DNA from 3 places in the Halopseudomonas phragmitis genome. Region 1 is predicted to be linked to each of the others. Evidence: predicted binding sites of a transcription regulator. Region 1 holds the regulator's gene; each other region holds the start of a gene.
What was found. The regulator FliA, encoded in region 1, starts transcription of late flagellar genes. The targets are predictions, from matches to a motif close to CTAAAGTTTNNNNNNNNNNNGCCGNTAA.
Positions count from the first base shown of each region.

Region 2: a site for FliA is predicted at 2,920-2,947, ahead of BVH74_RS05460 (methyl-accepting chemotaxis protein). Genes of this name have one in related genera too.
Region 3: a site for FliA is predicted at 5,059-5,086, ahead of BVH74_RS06215 (methyl-accepting chemotaxis protein). Genes of this name have one in related genera too.

Region 1 covers NZ_CP020100.1:3,506,450-3,514,105, forward strand. The annotation lists gene BVH74_RS16225 (protein-glutamate methylesterase/protein-glutamine glutaminase) at 1-298, opposite strand, end outside; gene BVH74_RS16230 (chemotaxis protein CheA) at 358-2,625, opposite strand; gene BVH74_RS16235 (protein phosphatase CheZ) at 2,640-3,434, opposite strand; gene BVH74_RS16240 (chemotaxis response regulator CheY) at 3,455-3,832, opposite strand; gene BVH74_RS16245 (RNA polymerase sigma factor FliA) at 4,010-4,747, opposite strand; gene fleN (flagellar synthesis regulator FleN) at 4,744-5,571, opposite strand; gene flhF (flagellar biosynthesis GTPase FlhF) at 5,601-6,953, opposite strand; gene flhA (flagellar biosynthesis protein FlhA) at 6,976-7,656, opposite strand, start outside.
Region 2 covers NZ_CP020100.1:1,173,862-1,181,517, reverse strand. The annotation lists gene BVH74_RS05470 (TAXI family TRAP transporter solute-binding subunit) at 1-829, shown strand, start outside; gene BVH74_RS05465 (TRAP transporter permease) at 896-2,842, shown strand; gene BVH74_RS05460 (methyl-accepting chemotaxis protein) at 3,027-5,231, shown strand; gene BVH74_RS05455 (cyclase family protein) at 5,164-6,183, opposite strand; gene trhP (prephenate-dependent tRNA uridine(34) hydroxylase TrhP) at 6,379-7,656, shown strand, end outside.
Region 3 covers NZ_CP020100.1:1,338,803-1,346,458, forward strand. The annotation lists gene BVH74_RS06205 (long-chain-fatty-acid--CoA ligase) at 1-915, shown strand, start outside; gene BVH74_RS06210 (multiheme c-type cytochrome) at 1,022-3,382, shown strand; gene BVH74_RS06215 (methyl-accepting chemotaxis protein) at 3,371-4,993, opposite strand; gene BVH74_RS06220 (calcium/sodium antiporter) at 5,152-6,126, shown strand; gene BVH74_RS06225 (VC0807 family protein) at 6,248-6,970, shown strand; gene BVH74_RS06230 (aminotransferase class V-fold PLP-dependent enzyme) at 7,072-7,656, opposite strand, start outside.

The sequences.
Region 1 (7,656 bases):
CACCGGCGTCCAGCGCATCCAGGCTGACCCGTGCGCCCTCGTAGGTGAGCGAAGAAAACATCAGTACCGGCGTTGGGCAGCGCTGCATGATCTGCTTGACTGCGGAAATGCCATCCATGACCGGCATTTCATAATCCATAGTGATTACATCGGGGCGCAGCGCCTGGGTCTGCTCGATAGCCTCCTTGCCATTGGTGGCCGTGCCGACCACCTGGATCTGCGGGTCACCCGCAAGGATCTCCGTCACCCGGCGGCGAAAGAAGCCTGAATCGTCCACCACCAGAACCTTGACCGCCATACACTCTCCTGAAAACCTTTACACACCCGCAGGCGGCTGAAAGGGCCACCCGGGCGCTATTAGATCCGCCGCGCGTAACGCTTGAGTAAACTGGGAACATCGAGGATCAGGGCAATGCGTCCGTCACCGGTGATGGTTGCCCCGGCCATGCCGGCTGTGCCCTGGAGCATCCGTCCGAGCGGCTTGATCACCACCTCTTCCTGCCCGACCAGTTGATCGACCACGAAGCCGACCCGCTGAGTACCGACCGACACTATCACTACGCTGGCGGCAGTGTGATCACTGCTGTCCTCGACACCGGGCATCAACCAGCGCTTGAGATAAAACAACGGCAACGCCTTGTCGCGGACGATGATCACTTCCTGACCGTCAACGATGTTGGTGCGTGACAGATCCAGACTATAGATTTCGTTGACACTGACCAGCGGCAGGGCAAACGCCTGATTGCCCAGCATCACCATCAGGGTCGGCATGATCGCCAGTGTCAGCGGCACCTTGATCGCGATCCGCGAGCCCTGGCCCTTGGTCGACTCGATATTGATGGTGCCGTTGAGCTGGGAAATCTTGGTCTTGACCACATCCATGCCGACCCCACGGCCGGAAACGTCAGAAATTTCGGTTTTGGTCGAAAAGCCCGGCGCCAGGATCAGGTTGAAGCACTCGGTATCGCTTAGACGGTCGGCGGCATCCTTGTCCATCATGCCCTTCTCTACCGCCTTGGCCCGCAGCACTTCCGGGTCCATGCCCTTGCCATCATCGGTGATGGTCAACAGGATGTGGTCGCCTTCCTGTTCGGCCGCCAGCACTACCTTACCAGTGCGCGGCTTGCCGGCCTGTTCACGCTCATCGGGCGATTCGATCCCATGATCGACCGAGTTGCGCACCAGGTGCACCAGCGGGTCGGCCAGTGCTTCAACCAGGTTCTTGTCCAGATCGGTTTCTTCGCCGATCAGTTCAAGGTTGATCTCCTTCTTCAGGTTACGCGCCAGATCACGCACCACGCGAGGGAAGCGACCAAATACCTTCTTGATCGGCTGCATGCGAGTCTTCATCACCGACATCTGCAGATCGGCAGTGACTACGTCGAGGTTGCCGACAGCCTTGCTCAGCTCTTCATCACCACTGCTCAAACCCAGGCGTACCAGGCGGTTCCGCACCAGCACCAGCTCGCCGACCATGTTCATGATGTCATCAAGCCGGGCGGTATCGACCCGCACAGTGGTATCCACAGCAGCATCAGCAGGCGCCGGTGCGCTGGCCTTGGCGGCAGCTGCTGGCGGCTTTTCGGCTTTGGCAGCAGGCGCTTTGGCGACAGCTTTGGGTGCAGGCTGAGCCTTGGCCGCAGCTGGCTCGGACGCCTTCGGCGCCTTGTGCTCAATCGGCTTGTCAGTCGAACTTTCAGCCTTGGCCGGCGCTGCAGCAACACCGTTGGCGGCCTCCGACTTGCCGGGGGCTGCACCCTTGCCGTGTAACTGGTCGAGCAGTGCTTCGAATTCGTCGTCGCTGATTTCATCACTCTCGGCGCTCACCGCCGCTGTAGCAGCCGCCACCACGTCCGGCGCTGCAGCCGGCTCGGAACTCAGGCCCGGAGCCGCACCTTTGCCATGCAATTGATCCAGCAGCGCCTCGAACTCGTCATCACTGATCTCGTCATTTGCTACTTCAGCCTGGGCGCTCTGCGCGGCGGCCTGATCAATACCCGGCCCCTTGCCGGGACCATGAAGTTCATCCAGCAGGGCTTCGAATTCATCATCGGAAATATTGTCACCCTGACCTGAAACCGACGATTCGGTCTCCGACTCTTCAGGCGACTGCAAGGCGTCGAGCAACTGCTCGAACTCGTCATCGGTGATATCGCCATCGCTGTCGGCTCCGGCGCTCACGGTTTCAGTAATGGAGTACTCAACACTCGCGGGGGCAGCGACTGGCGCCGCGCTGGCCGGCTGCGCCAGCAGCGAGAGGGCTTCAAGCAACCCGGGGTCGGCAGGGCTTGGCTCATCACGCTCGCGCACCTGGGCAAACATCGCATTGACGGCATCCAGCGCCTGCAACACGACATCCATCAACTCAGCGTCGACCTGGCGCTCACCCTTGCGCAGGATGTCGAAAACATTTTCGGCGATATGACAACAGGCTACCAAGGGGTCGAGCTGGAGAAATCCGGCACCACCCTTGACGGTATGAAAGCCACGGAAAATGGCATTGAGCAGGTCCATGTCGTCTGGGCGGTTTTCCAGCTCGACCAACTGTTCGGACAACTGTTCGAGGATCTCGCCGGCCTCAACCAGAAAATCCTGGAGAATCTCTTCATCCGCATCGAAACTCATGCACCTACTCTCCCCTAGAAGCCAAGACTGGACAGAAGGTCGTCGACCTCATCCTGTCCAGACACCACGTCCTCCCTTTTATCGGCATGAATCTGCGGACCTTCACCCTTGGAGGATGTTTTTTTCGGTGTTGCCCGCGTTTCGCCGTGTTCAATACCGGCAATTCGATCAACCTGACCAGCCATGCGCACCAGGCTGACCAGACTTTCCTCGACATCATGAACCAGGGTAATGACCCGCTTGATCACCTGACCGGTCAGGTCCTGATAATCCTGGGCCAGCAGAATTTCGTTGAGCTGCGAGCTAACAGCACTGCTGGATTGCTCGGTCTTGGCCAGAAAATCGCCAATGCGTCGGTACAGGTCACGGAACTCGGTGGCGGCGATCTCGCGGCGCTGCAGGCGCTCCCAGTCGGCGCGCAGGGTTGCCGCTTCCTGGCCAAGCTCAGAAACAATCGGCGCGCTGCTCTCAACCAGATCCATGGTCCGGTTGGCGGCCTTGTCGGTCAGCTTGACCACATAGTCGAGATGGTCGGAAGCATCGGTGATCTTGGAGCTGTCGTTGCCTTCTTCGAGCGCATGGGTGGTGTCGATCTGAAAATTGACGATCGCACTGTGCAGCGCCCGGGTGAGCTTGCCGACCTCATGGTACAGACCGCGGTCACGGGCCTGATTGATGGCATGGATGACCAGTACGGCTTCGGCAAACTCGCCATTCTCCAGGTAGCTGACCAGCTGCCGCGCATTTTCCTTGAGGGAATGTTCGAATTCCTGGGCGGTTTCCTGACCGGGATCCTTACTTAACGCCATAACCTTTACCCCGGGTTGTGTTATTTGGCCTGAACGCGCTCGAAAATCTTCTCGATCTTCTCTTTCAAGGCTTGCGCGGTAAAAGGCTTGACCACGTAACCGTTGACCCCGGCCTGAGCCGCTTCAATGATCTGGTCGCGTTTGGCTTCAGCGGTAACCATCAGCACCGGCAGGTGCTTGAGGCGCTCGTCGGCCCGCACTGCGCGCAGCAGGTCAATGCCGCTCATGCCCGGCATATTCCAGTCGGTCACCAGAAAGTCGAAGTTGCCACTTTGCAGCATGGGCAACGCCGTGGTGCCATCATCGGCTTCAGCCGTGTTGGTAAACCCCAGGTCACGCAACAAATTCTTGATGATGCGCCTCATCGTCGAAAAATCGTCAACGATGAGAATTTTCATGTTCTTGTCCAAGTAGACCTCCGTACAAACCAGGGGAAATGCAGGCTCGCTCGCTGCTCACCCGTTGCCATGTTCAAGCCTGTCGAACCACCTAAGGAAACACTGAAAACCCATATTGCCAGCTATCATCCGCCTTGCGTCAGGCCCAGGCGCATTGTCCGGATGCTGGCGATAAAATCAATCGTCGCGCCAATCGGCCAGGCGGGCCCGCAGACGAGCGGCGCACTGGCTGTGCAACTGACTGACCCGTGATTCACTGACCCCCAGTACGGCGCCGATTTCCTTGAGGTTCAATTCCTCGTCGTAATACAGCGACAGCAATAGGCGCTCACGCTCGGGCAACCCCTCGATCGCATTACTCAAGGCGACCCGAAAGCGCTCATCCTGAAGCCCGCCCAGAGGCTCAGCCTCGGCCTGAACATCGGTCGGTGCTCCGGACTCAAGCAAATCATCAAAACTGAATAGCTTGCTGCCGGCGGTATCGTTGAGGATCGCGTAATATTCCTCAAGACTCATCTCAAGTTCGGCAGCAACTTCATTATCTTTAGCGTCACGCCCCAAACGAGCCTCAACCGAGCGGATCGCATCGCTGACCAGGCGTGTGTTGCGGTGTACTGAACGCGGAGCCCAGTCACCCTTGCGCACTTCATCCAGCATGGCCCCGCGAATGCGGATGCCGGCGTAGGTTTCAAAGCTGGCGCCCTTGCTGTTATCGAACTTGCGGGATGCTTCGAGCAAGCCGATCATACCGGCCTGCATCAAGTCTTCAACCTGCACGCTGGCCGGCAACCGACCGAGCAGGTGATAGGCAATACGTTTGACCAGAGGAGCAAATTGCTCGACCAGTCGATCCTGATATTCGGCTGTGCTCTGCGCGCGGGTATACATGCTCACTCCACCAGCCAGTGCCGTCATGCGTCGGATCCGACTTGCTGAACCAGACGCTCCACGAAAAATTCCAGATGGCCGCGCGGATTGGCGGGCAAAGGCCAGCCATCGACTTTCTGGGCAATCGCCCGAATCGCCATGGAGGCCTTGCTGCGGGGATACAGGTCATATACTGCGCGCTGCTTCTGCACCGCCTTGCGCACCATCTCGTCAAATGGCACCGCTCCCACATACTGCAGGGCTACATCCAGGAAGCGGTCAGTCACCTTGGTGAGTTTAGCAAACACCGTGCGACCTTCCTGTGGGGTATTGACCATATTGGCCAGAACCCGGAAACGGGTCATGCCAAAATCGCGGTTGAGCAGCTTGATCAGCGCATAGGCGTCGGTAATAGAGGTAGGCTCGTCACAGACCACCACCAGCACTTCCTGGGCGGCGCGCACGAAACTCAGTACCGAATCGCTGATACCGGCGGCGGTATCGACGATCAGCACATCCAGGTCATCGCCAATTTCGCTGAAGGCCTGGATCAAGCCAGCATGCTCCTGGGCATTGAGATGGACCATGTGCGACACGCCGGAAGCGGCCGGTACCACCCGTATTCCACCAGGACCGGAGATCATGACATCCCTGAGATCACAACTACCTTCCAGCACGTCAGCCAGGGTAGCTCGCGGCTTGAGCCCCAACAGCACATCGACATTGGCCAGGCCAAGGTCGGCATCCAGCAGGACCACACGTCGCCCGAGCTCGGCCAGGGCCAGGCTGAGGTTGACCGACACATTGGTCTTGCCGATCCCGCCCTTGCCGCCGGTGACTGCGATCACTTGAACCGGATGTTTGCTTCCCATCTCGTTGTATACCTTGCCTTAGTAAAATCTCAACTTGCGCGTTGTTTATGCAGTATACCGGCAAAAACGTCAGCCATAGCCTGATCTGCGGGTGCTTCGTTGCTGGCCAGGCTTACAGCCCGGCTGACCAGTTGGTGCCCCACGGCCCGGTTGAGGTCATCGGGGATGCGCTGGCCATCGGCCAGATAGGCTACCGGTAAACCGTGCTCCATCGCCAGCCCCAATGCTTCACCCAGAGTAGCCGCCTCGTCCACCTTGGTCAGAATACAGCCTGACAGCGCGCAACGCTTGTATGTGTGATAGGCAGCCTTGAGTACTCGGTGCTGGCTGGTTGCAGCCAGTACCAGCAGTGTGCGCACTTGGCTGCCCTGGGCTGCCAACTCACTGAGCTGATTGTTCAGGTGCGGATCATTGGCCTGCAGGCCGGCGGTGTCGATCAGCACCAGACGCTTGCCGGCAAATTCGTCGAGCACCTCGCTCAGACTGTTCTGCTCATCGACGACCCGCACCGGCACATTGAGAATCCGTCCCAGGGTGCGCAATTGCTCATGGGCGCCGATGCGATAGGTATCCATGGTTACCAAGGCGACATGCTGGCTGCCGTGCTTGAGCACATAACGCGCGGCCAATTTGCCCAGCGTGGTGGTTTTGCCGGCACCAGTCGGTCCGACCAGAGCAATGGCGCCGCCCTGCTCGATTAACTCGTCATGCACGACCGGAATGCTATGGGCCAGATGGGCCAGCAGCAGCCGCCAGGCCTGACGGTTATCCGCCACATCGGCAACTTTGTTCAGCAGACCCTGGCACAGCTCCGCCGGCAGCCCGATCTGGGTCAGTCGACGCCAGAGACTGGCCTGACGCGGCTGGTGCTGGTTGACCTGCCCCCAGGCCAGGCTACCCAACTGAGATTCAAGCATTTCGCGCAGACCGGCAAGTTCTGCCCGCATGGCATTCAGGCCTGCTTCTTCAGCCGCCGGGTTATGGCTGTCGACCGGTTCGGCGGTCGCCGGAGCTGACTGCTCGGCGCGCTCGCGCTTAAGCCGAGCCAGCAGGTCGCGCGCCACTGGCGAGCCGTCTTCGGCAGCCTGTAGCATACTGTCGCCGAATAATTGACGATTGACCCGGGGCGCCTCCTGGGGGCGCTCCCCCAACTCCAGTTGCGCCCGGGCATTGACGATACGCTCCTGGGTCTTTTTCAGCTCCAGGCTCAGCCCTGGGGTCGGCGGGGTCAGACGCGGCGCCTCATAATCCAGCGCAGCGGTCAGCTCGATACCGCCGGCCACCCGACGATTGGCAATGATGGCGGCTTCCGGCCCCAGCTCCTCGCGTACCAGCTTCATGGCCTGACGCATATCGGCGGCAAAGAAACGTTTGACCTTCATGGCTGACCTCTAGATTGTTGGCTCAACTCTGACCGACCGTGGAAACGATGGTCACCTGCTTGCTGTCAGGAATTTCCTGGTACGACAGCACATGGGCTCCTGGGGTGGCGTAGCGAACAAACTTGGCCATCATGCCGCGGATCTGTCCGGCTACCAGCAGAATCGCCGGCTTGCCCTGAACTTCCTGACGCTGCACCGCGTCGGCCAGTGAGCGTTGCAGCTTCTCGGCCATACCCGGCTCCAGCAGAATCCCTTCGTCGCCACCCTGCCCTGCCTTCTGAAGGCTCTGAAGCAATATCTGTTCCAACTTGGGATCAAGAGTGATGACAGGCAGCTCGGAGTCAAGCCCGACGAGGCCTTGAACGATGGAGCGCGACAAGGCCACACGCACGGCGCCAATCAAGGCGCCGGGATCTTGACTCTTGCCCGACTGATTGGCGATCGCCTCGGCGATGGTGCGGATATCGCGAACCGGTACCTGTTCCTGCAGCAAGCCTTGCAGCACCTTGAGCAGCCCGGACAGGGAAATGATTCCCGGCACCAACTCCTCAGCCAGCTTGGGTGATGCCTTGGCCAGCACCTGCAACAACTGCTGAACCTCTTCATGGCCAATCAGCTCGTGGGCATGTTTGTGCAAGATCTGGTTGAGATGAGTCGCGACTACGGTACTGGCATCGACCACGGTATAGCCCAGTGCCTGGGC
Region 2 (7,656 bases), 1.7 Mb from region 1:
GATCCGCATGGTGCTGGCGTCCCAGGGTACCCAGAGTTTTGGCCTGGCTGCCGCAGCCGATACCGGCCTGACCTTGCCTTCCGAGCTGCGTAACCAGCGCATCATCTTCATTCGCGGTGCTGACTCGATCAACATGATCACCAGCGCCATCCTCGCCTATGCCGGCCTGAGCTGGCAGGACGTGCGCCGGGTTGATGCGGCCGGGACCAACGAGGCGATCGAGATGCTGATCAACGGCCACGCCGACGTTATGCCGATGTCTACCCGCACCCCGCTGATGGAGCGCATCGCCGCCAGTCCGCGTGGCATCAGCTGGCTGCACATGCCCAACGAAACCGAGACCGACAAGGCTGCCTGGGCTCGGGCGCAGCAGGTGATTCCTTACTACACCCCCCAGATCGAGACCCGTGGCGCCGGTGTGTCCGAGGCCAACCCCTGGCATGGTGGCGGTTACGCGCTGCCGATCCTGGTGACCAACGCCAGCCGCAACGCCAACGAAATCTACGCGCTGACCAAGTTTATCGATCAGCACTACGACCACTTCAAGGATCTGGCGCCGGGGGCCGAAGGCTGGGCGCTGGACCGTCAGGTGTTCGACTGGGTAATGCCCTACCACGAAGGCGCGGTGCGCTACTTCCGTGAAGCCGGGGTCTGGAGCGACGAATACGAAGCTCACAACCAGTCGCTGCTGCGCCGCCAGGAAATACTGATGGCCGCCTGGCAGGAGCAGTTGGCCGCTGGCGAGACCGAGAACTTCCAGATGAGCTGGATGCAGCGTCGGGCCAAGGCCCTGACCGAAGCCGGCTTTGATCCCGGTTTCCGCCGCTAAGGCAACCCCGTTAACGGGGCGGGGTTTAACGACCACGCCCTTTGTCATGATCATGAGGCGGTATCCATGTCAGAACAACAAGAAGCCCTGCGCAACCCCTTGACCGGACTGTTGCTGCGCATCGTTGCGGTATTGACCGCAGCATTGGCGATCTACCATATCTTCAACTTCGGCGCGCTGACCGGTTACACCATGCTGACCGGCGAATACATCTACGGCCTGCTGGCAATGATGCTGCCGATGGTTTACATCGCCATCCCGGCCGGGCGTGGCCGGCGGATCAAGTCGGTGCCCTGGTACGATTGGGTGATGGCACTGGCCAGCGGCCTGTGCTGCATTTTCTTCATCGCCAATCAGGCGGTGTCAGTCGATGAGGGCTGGGAATACGCGGCGCCGCAGTATGTGGTCTATGTCAGCCTGGTGCTGTGGGCTCTGGCCCTGGAAGCCACCCGCCGCTGCGGCGGCTGGCCGATCTTCGTGGTGGTGTTTCTGGCTTCGGTTTTCCCGATCTTCGCCGGCAAGCTGCCGGACAGCTTCGCCGGGATCTCGACCCCAATCGATCTGGTGGCGATCTACCACACCAACAGCGATGAAAGTCTGCTCGGCATTCCCTCGCAGGCGTTCGCCAATCTGGTGATCGGCTTTTTGCTGTTCGGCATCGCTCTGCAGCGCACCGGCGGTGGCAAGTTCTTCATCGATCTGGCCTTTGCCCTGCTCGGCAAGGTCCGTGGCGGTCCGGCCAAGGTTTCGATTTTCTCCAGCGGCCTGATGGGCTCGATGTCAGGTAGCGTGGTGACCAACGTACTGACCACCGGCCCGCTGTCGATTCCGGCGATGCGCAAGGTCGGCTTCTCCAAGCCCTATGCCGCCGGGGTGGAAACCTGCGCCTCGACCGGCGGGGTACTGATGCCACCGGTAATGGGCGCCACCGCGTTCGTTATGGCGACCTTCCTCGACATTCCCTACGGTGAAATCGCCCTGGCCGCGGCGATTCCTTCGGCGCTGTATTTCTTCGGCCTGTTCGTACAGATCGATTTCTACTCGGCGCGCAACAAGCTCAAGGGCCTGCCGGCCATCGACCTGCCGCGCGTGCGCGACACCCTCAAGGAGGGCTGGCACTACATTTTCGTATTCGCCTTCCTGATCTGGATGCTGCTGTTCATGAAGCAGGAAGCGATTGCGCCCTTCTACGCCACCGCGCTGCTGATCGTGATCAACCAGTTGCGCAAACACAGCCGCTGGCGCTGGAAGGACTTCAAGGACTTTGCCGAGTCCTGCGGTGCGCTGTTTGCCGAGCTGACCGGGCTGATGGCCGGGGTCGGCCTGATCATGGGCGCGCTGGCGGTGTCGGGGATGTCCGGCACCATCGCCAACGACCTGCTGTTCATCGCCGGCGGCGACATGTTCGTGCTGCTGCTGATGGGCGCGCTGACCAGCTTCATCCTAGGCATCGGCATGCCGGTCACCGCAGCCTACATCTTCCTGGCCATTGCCCTGGCACCGGCGCTGATCAACGGCGGCATGAACCCGATGGCGGTGCACATGTTCATCCTCTACTGGGGCATGCTCAGCTTCATCACCCCGCCGGTGGCGATCGGTGCCTTTGCTGCTGCCTCGGTGGCTGGCTCCAGCCCGATGAAGACCAGTTTCGTGTCGATGCAGATGGGCAGCATCATCTACTTCATCCCGTTCTTCTTCGTGCTGGAGCCAGCGCTGCTGCTGCAGGGTGATGGCAGCGATATTCTGCTGGCGATCAGTTGCGCGGTGGGCGGTATTTTGTTGGTCGCCGGCGGCCTGCAGGGTTACCTGCCATGGCTTGGCGACCTGAGTCAGCGCGGGCTGCTGCACTGGCCGTTACGCCTGCTGTTCATCTGCGGCGGGCTGCTGCTGGCAATGCCGCACAACCCGTTCCTGGCCTTGAGCGAAATGCAGTTGTTCATTCTGTCATTCGCCACCATTGCCGGGGCGGTGCTGCTGACCCTGGCGCATCGAACGTTAAGGCCCGCCGCTTAACATGCACGCACTAAAACAGGGCGCAATGCGCCCTGTTTCTTTTCTTCCGCACCAAATCTGCGCGCCCTGTAAAAAACCTCTAATTCATCAGCTCCCTGCCAATAAGGTCATCTAGCCATTACGTGCCATTTTGGTGCGCTTATTGCTTGGTGACCGGTTCAAGAAAAGGGTATGGGGGTACCTGATGTCTTTACGTAGCCATTCAATGAGCCTGAGTGCAGCCGAACGCCACTGGCTGCCCTGGACCGGCAGCAGCGGCAAACTGGCCATGGGCTGGGCCTGCCGCCTCAACAACAACCGTTATGCCCAGCTCGAAGAGATCTTCGAAAGCATTGCCAGCACTCGGGTCCGACTGCTGCAGCAATGGTGTGAAAACCAGTGGTCGGGGCTGCAAGGCATTGCCGAAGCCCTGCTGGCCGAGCCCGAACAGATCGACACCCAGCAACTGCGCCAGTTGAGCGAAAAACTGCCGGATGCCAACGAACTGTTCGTACTCGACGCCCAGGGCCAGGCGCTCTACAGCAGCGCCAACGACCTACCGGCTGCGCTGGATCCACATGCGGTACAGACCGGGTTGCGTCAGCGCCTGCTGCACGGCCCGTATATCGACCCACGGACCCTGACGCTGGGGCCATCCAGCTCCAGCTTTCATGATGCCGTGACCCTGATGTTCTTTCTGCCGTTGCCCCAGGGCGGCTGCCTTTGCGCCCGGGTGCCCAACGACGTGCTCGGCGATCTGATCCAGCGCGAAGCCGGACACATTTATCCCGAATCCGGCGACAACTACATCTTCATGGTCGAGTCGCGCTTCGACCCTGGCATTGAGCCAGGCCGGGCACTGTCGCGCTCGCGCTTTGAAGACAGCACCTTCAGTCACGGCGACAACCTCAAGGACGGTATCCGCACCGCCTGGGGTACGGTACGGGTCAACGCACATACCGAGTTCGAGATTCGCTTCACCGATCCGGCCACCGGCCAGTTGCACCCCGGAGTGCGGGAAACCATCCGCAACGGCAGCAACCTGTTCGTTACCTACCCCGGTTACTCCGACTACCGGCATATTCCGGTGATCGGCAAGGGGGTGACCTTCAGCCTGCCGGGCTCGCCCGATCGCTGGGGCATGATGTGCGAGGCCGACCTGCAAGAGGTGTATCGCTACCGCTCGCTCAGCTACACCCTGATGCGTCAGTTCCTGCTGATTCTGCTGCTGCTCGCCGGCACTCAGGCTGCACTGGCCCTGGTTGGTGCCGGGCCACTGCTCGCCATAGCCGGCAATGCGCTGGCGATGGGCGCCTCAGCGCTCTGGTTCTGGCAGCGTGGCACCCGCCGGCTGGCCCGACGCATGGGCCGGATGACCGAAATCATCCGCACCATTGCCGAGGGCGAAGGCAACCTCAGCCAGCGTATGGACACCAGCCGTCTGGTAGCGGACGAAACCGGTGAACTGGGACGCTGGGTCAACAGCTTCATCGACAACCTCGACACCATCGTCGGTCGGGTCAAGCGCGCCAGCCGCCATGCCCTGCGCAACAGCGAACAGATGCTCGCGCGCAATGAGCAGGCCAGCACTACCGCCGAGACCGTCACCGGCGATATCCAGCAGATGTTGCGGATGATCGAAACCCAGTTGCAGACGCTCGACGACGCCTCGCAAACCGCCGCGCAGATGAAAGCCAACATGGCCAGCGTGGTCGACTCGGCGCGCCAGCGCCTCGACACTCTGAGCAGTGGTACCCGCAAGATCCGCGATATCGTCGCAACCTCGGCCAACAGCGTGCAGGTGCTGGACCAGCGCTCGGCCGACATCGCCGGCCGGGTTTCGCTGATCACCGATATCACCAGCCAGACCAACCTGCTGGCCCTCAATGCCGCGATCGAGGCCGCCCGGGCCGGTGAGCATGGCCGGGGGTTTGCCGTGGTCGCCGACGAGGTGCGAGCCCTGGCGGCCCGCACCGCCCATGCGGCTGCGGAAATCAGCCAGGGCATCAACGCCATCCACGAAGCCACCCGCGAGGCGGTCAATCTGATGGAACAGGGCGTGGCCGATGTCGATCTGCAACTGCAGGAGGCCAGCACCGCCTCGGATGACAACGACCTGCTCTATCGCAACGTCGAGGAGCTGTTCGAGGTGATCGCCCTGATGGACAGTCACAGCAAGGAGCACGGTCGCCAGGCCGACCGGGTCGCCCAGACCAGCAGCTCGATGGCCCGGGTAATCCGCACACTGCGCAGCAGCTCAGCCCAGGTCCGGGAAACCGCCGAGCGCCTGAATCAGTTGTCCGACAGTTTCCAGGTCAGTGACGACCAAACCGCCCGGCGGCTCAGACCAGCGCCACTGGCGACACCGGCGAGCCAACCGCGCCGGGCAAGCGCAGTGGCGGTGCGCTGAGCAGGAAACGATAACGGCCGGACTGGCGCAGGTAATGCGCCAGCTCGGTCAGATACCACAGCTCGCCCAGATGGATACCCAGCTTGAACAGGCAGTGCTCATGCAGTGGCAAGGCTGCGCAGCAACTGCCGCCATCGCGCGCCGGGTAGGCCTCGACCGCGTAGTTGTCGGCAATCAGCACACTCAGACCGCTGTCGCTGATCCACTGCAACAGCGCTGGATCGCGGCCATCGAGCACCGCGCAGCTGTTTTCCAGGGTCTTGGCGTCCGGCTGCCTGCCCATGCCCAGTACCACATCGGCAAAGCCGGTATACAGGCAAACCATATCGCCCGGCTCAACCACTACGCCATCGGCCAGCATGATCTGCTGCAGGCGGGCATGATCGACCAGTACCCGCTCGTGGCCACAGTGCTTCTGCAGATCGATCAGCAACGCCCGGCCACTGACCGCGGTTTCGGCCATTTTCTCGATGCCGAGACGCTCGGCATTCACCCCTTCCAGCGCATCCTCATGCCCGGCCGGCCCACGAATATGCTCGCCGGCGCGCCAGCCGTTGTAATACAGCGGCTCGGCCACACCATCACCGTCGGCATCGAACAGCGCACCGACATGCGACAGCGCATCCCACTGGGTTGAATACTGGGTATACAGCAGCACCGCATCATCGCTGACCACATCGGTGAACGCCGGGTTGATGCGCTGCAATTCGAAGTTGTAATTGAGCTTGTCGCCACGCCCAGAGGTAAAGCGCCGGGGTGGATGACGCAGGCGGTTGAGCGCGTTGCCGCCGGGATAGTCGAGCGGCAGGCTCAGGCAGAAGCTGCGCCCTTCGCGCACCTCGGCCACACCCTGCAAGACCTTGTCCGGGGTCAGCAGGTTGAGCCGGCCGAGTTCGTCATCGGGGCCAAACTCACCCCAGTTCGAGCCTTCTGGACGGTGTTTCCAGCGCATCGGATGCCTCCTTGTTCTTGTTGATAACGCGCTTTCTTGTAGTCCCACGATGCCATGTTGCTCCCCTTCCGGTCATGCCCATTAGCCCGGCTGTTGCCAGGCCATAGGCCGCAGCGATGATCTCGGTCAATGCCGGGTACCGCACGCCTGGCTATGCTGCGCCGCAATCTTGTCTTGAACACAGGAATTCTCACCATGCCCCAGACCCCCGAACTGCTGGCCCCGGCCGGCACCCTGCAGGCCATGCGCTATGCCTTCGCCTACGGCGCCGATGCGGTCTACGCCGGTCAGCCACGTTACAGCCTGCGCGTGCGCGAGAACGACTTTCACGACCCCGAGGTGATGGCTGCGGCGATTGGCGAAGCCCAGGCACTGGGCAAGCGTTTCTACCTGGCCAGCAACATCGCTGCGCACAACAGCAAGGTAGCCACCTATCTGCGGGACCTGGAACCAGTGGTAGCGATGGGCCCGGATGCGCTGATCATGTCCGACCCCGGGCTGATCATGCTGGTGCGCGAGCGCTGGCCCGAACTGCCGGTTCACCTGTCGGTGCAGGCCAATGCCGTGAACTGGGCCACGGTGAAGTTCTGGCAGGATCAGGGCATCGAGCGGGTAATCCTGTCACGCGAGCTGTCACTGGAAGAAGTGGCCGAGATCCGTGAAAAATGCCCGGATGTCGGGCTGGAGGTGTTCGTTCACGGCGCGCTGTGTATCGCCTACTCCGGGCGTTGCCTGCTGTCCGGCTACTTCAATCACCGCGACGCCAACCAGGGCGCCTGCACCAATGCCTGCCGCTGGCAGTACGAGGTCCAGCCGGCCGAGGAAACCGCCGAGGGCAATTACCAGCCAGCGGGCGGCGCCCACATCATCACCCAGACCGGCAAGCCGGATGAGCCGATGGCCATCGAAGAGGATGAGCACGGCACCTACATCATGAACTCCAAGGACCTGCGCGCCGTGCAGCATGTGCAGCGGTTTGTCGAGATGGGTATCGACTCGCTGAAGATCGAGGGCCGGACCAAGACCCATTTCTATGTTGCCCGCACCGTACAGGCCTATCGCAAGGCGATCGACGATGCGGTGGCCGGCAAACCCTTCGACCTGGCGCTGATGGATGATCTGGAGAGCCTGTCCAACCGGGGTTACACCGAAGGTTTCTACCGTCGTCATCCACCGGGGGTATACCAAAACTATGAGCATGGCGCCTCGCGCATGACCCGCCACCAGTTTGTCGGCGAGGCCCTGCGACGCGATGGCGACTGGCTGCACGTGGCGGTCAAGAACCGCTTCCAGTTGGGCGACCAACTGGAGCTGATGACCCCATCGGGCAATCTCAGCTTTACTCTGGAGGCACTGCGCAACACCCAAGGCCAGGCCATCGAGGTAGCGCCGGGCAATGGTCATGAGGTGCAGATCCCCTGCCCGCCTCAGCTGGATCCGGCCTTTGCTCTGCTGCTGCGCTATTTGCCGGCA
Region 3 (7,656 bases), 1.9 Mb from region 1:
ATCTATGCGCTGATGATCAACATGGTGTTCAGTCTGCACCTGGGGGCCGAGATCTACCTGCATCCGCGCTTCGATGCCGAGACGGTCCTGCGCGAGATCGACCGCAATCGCATCACCACCTTCCCCGGGGTGCCGACCATGTTCATCGGTCTGCTGGCCCATCCGCTGACCGCTGAGCTGGATCTGACCTCGCTGAAGATGTGCAACTCCGGCGGTGCGCCGCTGCCGCTGGATGTCCAGCAGCGTTACCAGCAGGTCGCCGGTTGCGCTCTGCGTGAGGGTTGGGGCATGACCGAAACCACCACCACCGGGACTTTTACGCCCAAGGATGCCGAGCCGCATCCGGGCTCCTGTGGTTTGCCGGTGCCGGGCTGCCGGATCAGGATTTTGCCGCTGGATGGCAGCGATCGTGAGCTGGCACCGGGTGAGCGCGGCGAGGTATGCATCAGTGGTCCGAACATCACCGCTGGCTACTGGAAACGGGCCGACGCCAGCGCCGAGGCCATGACCGCCGATGGCTTTTTACGGACCGGAGATGTCGGCTATATGGATGCCGACGGCTGGGTGTATATCGTCGACCGCACCAAGGACATGATTCTGTGCAGTGGCTATAACGTCTACCCGCGGGTGATCGAGGAAGCCATCTACGAACATCCGGCAGTCGAGGAGGTTTCGGTGATCGGTATCGACGATCCCTATCGCGGTCAGGCACCCAAGGCCTTTATAAAGCTCAAGGCTGGTGCCGAGGCATTCGACTTCGCCACGCTGCAGGCGTTTCTTGAGTCGCGTCTGGGCAAGCATGAACGGCTGGCGGCCATGGAGATTCGCGAAGCGTTGCCCAAGACCCCGGTGGGCAAGCTGTCGAAGAAGGAACTGGTCGACGAGGAGCGCCAGCGCAGTCAGGCTTGCGCCTGAGCGCCCGGCCTTGCGTCAGCGCGCAAGATTTGCTGACGCCGGGCTGGACGCAGAGCCGTTGACCGGCGACCATGCCTGCAAACAATAACCCACAGGCATTCGGTTGATGGCTCATTCCAGCTGGTCACGCTCACTGGCCCCGATGCTGGCACTGTTGCTGCTGGGGCTGGCGATTGCCGGCTGGTGGTGGACCCAGAGCCCACGGTCGCCGGTAACGGTGTCCCAGCCCGAATCGGTGCCGGCCGACCCGGCCGCGGCTAACCCGACACCCTTGACCGCCGAGTTCGTCGGTAGCCAAACGTGCGCCAACTGTCACACCGAGCAGCACAGCGCCTGGCAGGCGTCCCAGCATGCCCATGCGATGGCCCACGCCAGCGTCGAGACGGTGCTCGGCAATTTCAACGATCAGCATTTCGACTATGCCGGTGTGCGCTCGCGCTTCAGTCAGCGTGACGGCCGTTTTTTCGTCAACACCGATGGTCCCGACGGCAGTCTGAGCGAGTTCGAGGTGCTCTATACCTTTGGCCTGGAGCCGTTGCAGCAGTATCTGGTCGATCTTGGCGCTGGCCGCTTGCAGGCGCTGTCGATTGCCTGGGACACGCGCCCGGCAGAGCAGGGCGGGCAGCGCTGGTTCCACATCTATCCGGATGAGGCGATCAGCCATCGTGACCCGCTGCACTGGACCCGGCCGAGCCAGAACTGGAACTTCATGTGCGCCGACTGCCATGTCACCGACTTTCGCAAGCAGTACGATGCCCAGAGCGACAGTTTCGCCAGCACCTGGGCCGAACTCGGGGTCGGCTGCGAGGCCTGCCATGGTCCCGGCAGCGCGCATCTGGCCTGGGCCGCTGGCGAACTGGAACATCAGGATCAGGGGTTGCTGCGCCAGTTCAGCGAGCGCCGCGACATGCACTGGCTGTATGAGCTGGAACGGGTCACTGCGCGGCGCAGTGTGGTGCCGGGCGAGCGCACTGAACAGGCAGTCTGTGCCCAGTGTCACAGCATGCGCAGCCAGGTGGCCGAAGGTTTTCAGCATGGCGGGTCACTGCTCGATCACTACCGCCCGGAGCTTTTGCGCGATCCGCTCTATCATGCCGACGGCCAGCAACGTGAAGAGGTCTTCATCAGCACCTCCTTTGCCCAGAGCCGGATGCATGCGGCCGGGGTCACCTGCAGCGATTGCCACGAGCCACACAGCCAGCGTCTGCGCGCCGATGGCAACGCACTGTGTGCTACCTGCCACAGCCCCAGGCATTTCGATCAGCCCAGTCATCATTTTCATTCGCCCGGCTCACCCGGTGCCCAGTGTGTCAACTGCCATATGCCGCAAACCACTTACATGGTCATCGACCCGCGGCGCGATCACCAATTGAGTGTGCCGCGTCCGGACCTGACCCTGGCGCTCGGCACGCCGAATGCCTGCAGTGGCTGTCATAGCGATCAGACGCCGGACTGGGCCGCGCAACATATTGAAAACTGGTTCCCCTCCGGCCAGTGGCGTCAGGCCCATTTCGCCAGCGCGTTCGCCGCTGCCGACGCCGGTGATCCGGCGGCCCAGACTGATTTACAGGCCTTGGTGCGAGATCCGGCGCTGGCCCCGGTGGTGCGCGCCAGTGCTACCCGGCGTCTGCTTCCCGGCACAGACCCGCAGGCCTGGACCCTGCTGGCAGAGCAACTGCGCAGTGATGATCCGCTGCTGCGCCAGGGCGCGCTGGAAGCGTTCGAAAATGCGCCGCAGGAGCCGCGTCAGCAGTGGTTGCCAGCGTTGCTGGAAGACCCACAACGTAGCCTGCGGGCCAGTGCCGCCAGGCTGCTGGCCGATGTGTTCTTGCCCGCGGTCGGGCAGCCGGCTTTCGCTCGGGCGCTGGCGGAGTACGAGGCTGAACTGGCACTGCATGCTGACCGGGCCGACTATTTGAACCAGTTCGGCCTGCTGCGTCTGCGCCAGGGCCGCGCCGGTGAGGCTGAGCAGTACTGGGATCAGGCGCTGCGCCGTGATCCGCAGCATAGTGCCAGCCGCCTCAATCTGGCCGACCTGTTACGGGCTCAGGGCCGTGAGCTGGCGGTTGACCGGTTGCTGCGTGATGGGCTGCTGGCGCAGCCGCAAGAGGGGCTGCTGCATTATGCGTTGGGGCTGTCGCTGGTTCGTCAGCAGCGTAGCGATGAAGCTATCGCCGCGCTACGCCAGGCCTATCGGTTGCGCCCTGAGGATCCACGCATGGGGTATGTGCTGGCCGTAGCACTGGAGCCGCAGCGTCCCGAGGAGGCCTTGAGCTTGTTGGCGCAGGCCAGCGAACGTCACCCGTTCGACCGCAACCTGCTGTGGGCCGGGGCCAGCTTCAGCGTCAGGCACCAACAGCTGGCGGCTGCCCGTGACTATGCCGAGCGGCTTTTGGCGCTGGAGCCGGAACACCCGGGGGCCCGGCAATTGCTGCGGCAACTGCCGGCGCAGGACTCAGGCCGATAGCCGGCTGGTCAACTGGTTGAGATCGCCTGACAGCCGTTGCAGACCCTGGCTGGCCTGGGTGGTTCGTTCAACATCATCCTGGTTGGCGGTGGCAATCTGAGTGATTTCGGTGATATTGCGGGTAATGTCCTCGGCTACGCTGGTCTGTTCCTCGGCCGCCGTGGCGATCTGCCGGTTCATGTCGCGAATGGATTCCACTGCCAGGGTGATCTGACGCAGACGGTCGCCGGCCAGATTGACCTGCTGCATGCCGGCCTCACTGCTGGCCTGCCCACTTTCAATCGCCTTGACCGCTTCGAGCGAACCTTGCTGAACGCTGTGAATGATCTGCTGGATTTCACTGGTCGAGGCGCTGGTACGCTGTGCCAGGGTACGCACCTCATCTGCCACCACGGCAAAGCCGCGTCCGGCTTCGCCGGCCCGTGCCGCCTCAATCGCGGCATTGAGTGCCAACAGGTTGGTCTGTTCGGCGATCCCCTGAATCACTTCCAGCACTTTGCCGATCCGGTTGCTGTCGCCTTCCAGGCGGCGGATCACGGCAGTGGTTCGCTCAATTTCCACCAGCATGCCTTGCATGGCGCTGATAGTGTGCTGCATCACCTGCTCGCCGGCCTGGGCGTTGTTGTCGGCCTGACTGGCGGCCTCTGCGGCCTGGGCGGCATGGCGTGCTACTTCGCCGGCGGTGGCCGACATTTCCTGCATGGCGGTCGCAACCTGATCGGTGCGCGAGAACTGGTCGCTGGTGCCGGTGGCCATGCGGGTGGCGATGGTGTTGAGTTCTCCACTGGCGCGATCCAGTTCCTGAGTGCTTTGCTGAAGGCGGTTGAAGGTGTCGGCGAGAAAACCGCGCAACTGGTTGGCCGCGCGGGCCAGGGTGCCTAGCTCATCACGTCGGTCACTGTTGATCTGCTGACCGAAGCGGCCCTGGCTGAGCAGCTCGACCTGGCGGATCAGGTGGGTGATCGGGTTGACCAAGCGGCGATTAACCAGCCATAGGCTGAGCAGGCCGACCGTCACCGCGGCTCCAACCAGAATCAGCACTGCGAGCCAAATGGCCTGATTGGCGCGCTGATTGATCTGAGAGGCTTCCGCAGTGGCGCGCAGGGTCAACTGATCAGCCAGGGCCTCCAGTTGCTCGCTGGTTGCCCGGTCGATACCGCGCACACCGCGGTCACCTGCTGCCGGGTCGGCACCTTCGGCCAGGAAGCTGCGCAGCCCCTCACGGTAGCCGCGACCCAGACTCTGGTGTTCCTGGCGTAATATCCCGATTTGCCGCAGGGTTTCACTGTCCAGCTCCAGCCTACTGATTTCGCCCAGTACGCGCTGAACTTCCTGTTCTTGGGTTTCGAACTGCCGCCAGTAACGCTCCTGCTCCTGGGGGTTGGCGCCGCGCAGCAGGACGTTCTTCCATTCCTGTACCTGGCTTTTGAACGCCAGGTTGGCATCGCCGATCAGCGCCGTGGCTGTCAGCGGGCCGTCGAGCAGGACACGGTAAGCCTGAAGACTGGAGGACAACACGCTGAAGCTGGCCAGTGATACCAGCAGCACCAGCACCAGACTGCCGCTCAACAACGCAAGGGTTTGGGTGCGTAAGGAGGAAGTCAGACTCATGATTGGATTCCTGTAGCAGGGAGCGAAGGGCGCGCAGCATACCTATAAACATCGAGGTTGTCTGATTATCGTCCACCGCTGGTGGTACTTAAGACCGCTGGTCGGGCTACCAGGCTTTGCCGCATAATGCCGACTTTTATCCGGGAGATGGATCGCTCATGTTGCTGGCTCTGGGTGCAGTGATTGTCGGACTGGCCTTGTTGGTCTGGAGTGCCGACCGGTTTGTCGATGGTGCTTCGGCAACGGCTACCCATGCCGGTGTGCCGCCCTTGCTGATCGGCATGCTGATCATCGGTTTTGGTACTTCGGCGCCGGAGATGGTGGTTTCGGCGCTGGCGGCGATGCAGGGCAATCCTGGCCTGGCGCTGGGCAATGCCTATGGCTCGAACATTGCCAATATCGGCCTGGTGATTGGTCTGGTGGCGCTGATCAGTCCGATTACCGTGCACTCTCAGGTGATTCGCAAGGAGCTGCCGATCCTGCTCGGGGTCACCGCGCTGGCCGGCTGGCAACTGCTCAATGGTCAGCTCAGCCGGCTGGATGCCTGGGTATTGCTGGCAGCGTTCTTTCTGCTGATGGGCTGGTCGGTCTGGCAGGGCATTCGTGGCCGTGGCGATGCCTTGGGCAGCGATCTGGAAGCCGAGGTCAAGGACCATGCCATGCCGCTGGGGCGGGCGCTGTTCTGGCTGTTGTTCGGCCTGGTCTTGCTGGTGGTCAGTTCGCGGATTCTGGTCTGGGGTGCGGTCAGCATCGCTCAAGGCCTGGGAGTCAGTGATCTGATTATCGGTCTGACCATAGTCGCGGTTGGCACTTCGCTACCGGAACTGGCCTCGTCACTGGCGGCGATCCGCAAGAACGAGCACGATCTGGCATTGGGTAACGTGATTGGCTCGGGCCTGTTCAATACCCTGGCGGTGGTCGGGATTGCTGCCGGGATCATGCCGTTGGCGGTTGAGCCGGCGGTGCTGTATCGCGACTGGGTGCTGATGGCTGGCCTGACTGTGGCGCTGTTTGCTATGGGCTTTGGCCTCAAAGGCCGGCAGGGGCGGATCAGCCGCCTGGAAGGTGGGCTGTTGCTGGCGGTGTATATCGGCTACAGCGGTTATCTGGTTTCAACCATCCTGAGTCCCTGAGCTCTGCAGTCAAAGCTTGAAGCATCCGGTATGACTTTTGGTCGGCTTGACTGGGGCTCAGGGGGCGGCCCCGTGTATCATGCCTCACTGAACAGCCTGGAGTGTGATTCCGTTGAGCGATATGACTGACAGTAGCCGCGCCACCCCGCAGCACAAACCCCGGCCGATGATCGACCTGCTGGTCAGCATCGTCATCCCTTCGGTGATTTTGATGAAATTCAGTGGCGAGCAGCACCTGGGGCCAACGCAAGGCCTGCTGGTGGCGCTGCTGTTTCCGTTGGGCTGGGGCCTGTTCGAGCTGGTGCGCTACCGCAAGTACAACTTCATTGCCCTGCTTGGGCTTATCAGCGTCGGTCTGACCGGCGGTATCGGCCTGCTCAAGCTTGATCCGCAGTGGCTGGCGATCAAGGAAGCGGCGGTACCAGGCATCATCGGCCTGGCAGTATTGATCTCGACCCGCACCCGCTATCCGCTGATTCGAACCCTGCTGTACAACAAGAAGGTGCTCAACGTTGAGCTGATCCACGAGCGTCTGGTCGAGCGCGGACTGGTCGAGGTGTTCGAAGCGCGTCTGCTCAAGGCCACTTATTTCCTGGCCGGCACCTTCTTCTTTTCCTCGACCATGAACTACATTGTCGCCAAATGGATCGTGGTCAGCCCAGCCGGCACCCAGGCGTTCAATGAAGAGCTGGGCAAGATGACCCTGGTCAGCTATCCGATGATCGCGATTCCGTCGATGATCATGATGATGCTCATCCTGTTCTACCTGTGGCGCACCATCCACGGCCTGACCGGGCTGAAGATGGAAGAGATTGTGGCCGAGCATCTGACCGAAAAAGCCTGAGAACCTGTGTACGACCTGCTGCGCGTCGGCCCTGCGTCGTTAAAAACAGGACTCTAGCTCGCTAGGTCGTTAAACAGGTTCTGGGTCAGATCAGTCTCAAACTACAGCGACTCCAGCGCCGCACGCAGGGTGGCGACGGTGCGGTCAGGGTTGTGCAGTTTGTCCAGCCCGAACAGTCCGATGCGGAAGGTGCGGAACCCGGCCGGCTCGTCGCACATCAGCGGTACACCGGCGGCGGTTTGCAGACCATGGGCCAGGAAGGCGCTGCCATTGTGAATACGTTCGTCGCCGGTATAGCTGACGACTACGCCCGGTGCGCCGAAGCCTTCGGCGGCAACACTCTTGAATCCTTTTTCAGCCAGCAACTGGCGTACCGCTTGGCCGAGCGCCAATTGCTCCTGCTTGACCTGGTCGAAGCCGTAGTCGCGGGTTTCCAGCATGGTGTCGCGGAACTGCTTGAGCGCATCGGTGGGCATGGTTGCGTGGTAGGCGTGGCCACCGTTCTCATAGGCTTGCATGATCTGCAGCCATTTTTTCAGGTCACAGGCAAAGCTGTTGCTGGTAGTGTCCTGGATCGCTTCAAGAGCGCGTTCGCCGAGCATCACCAGGGCGCTGCAGGGTGAGGCGCTCCAGCCTTTTTGTGGGGCGCTGATCAGGACGTCGACGCCGCAGGCCTGCATGTCGAC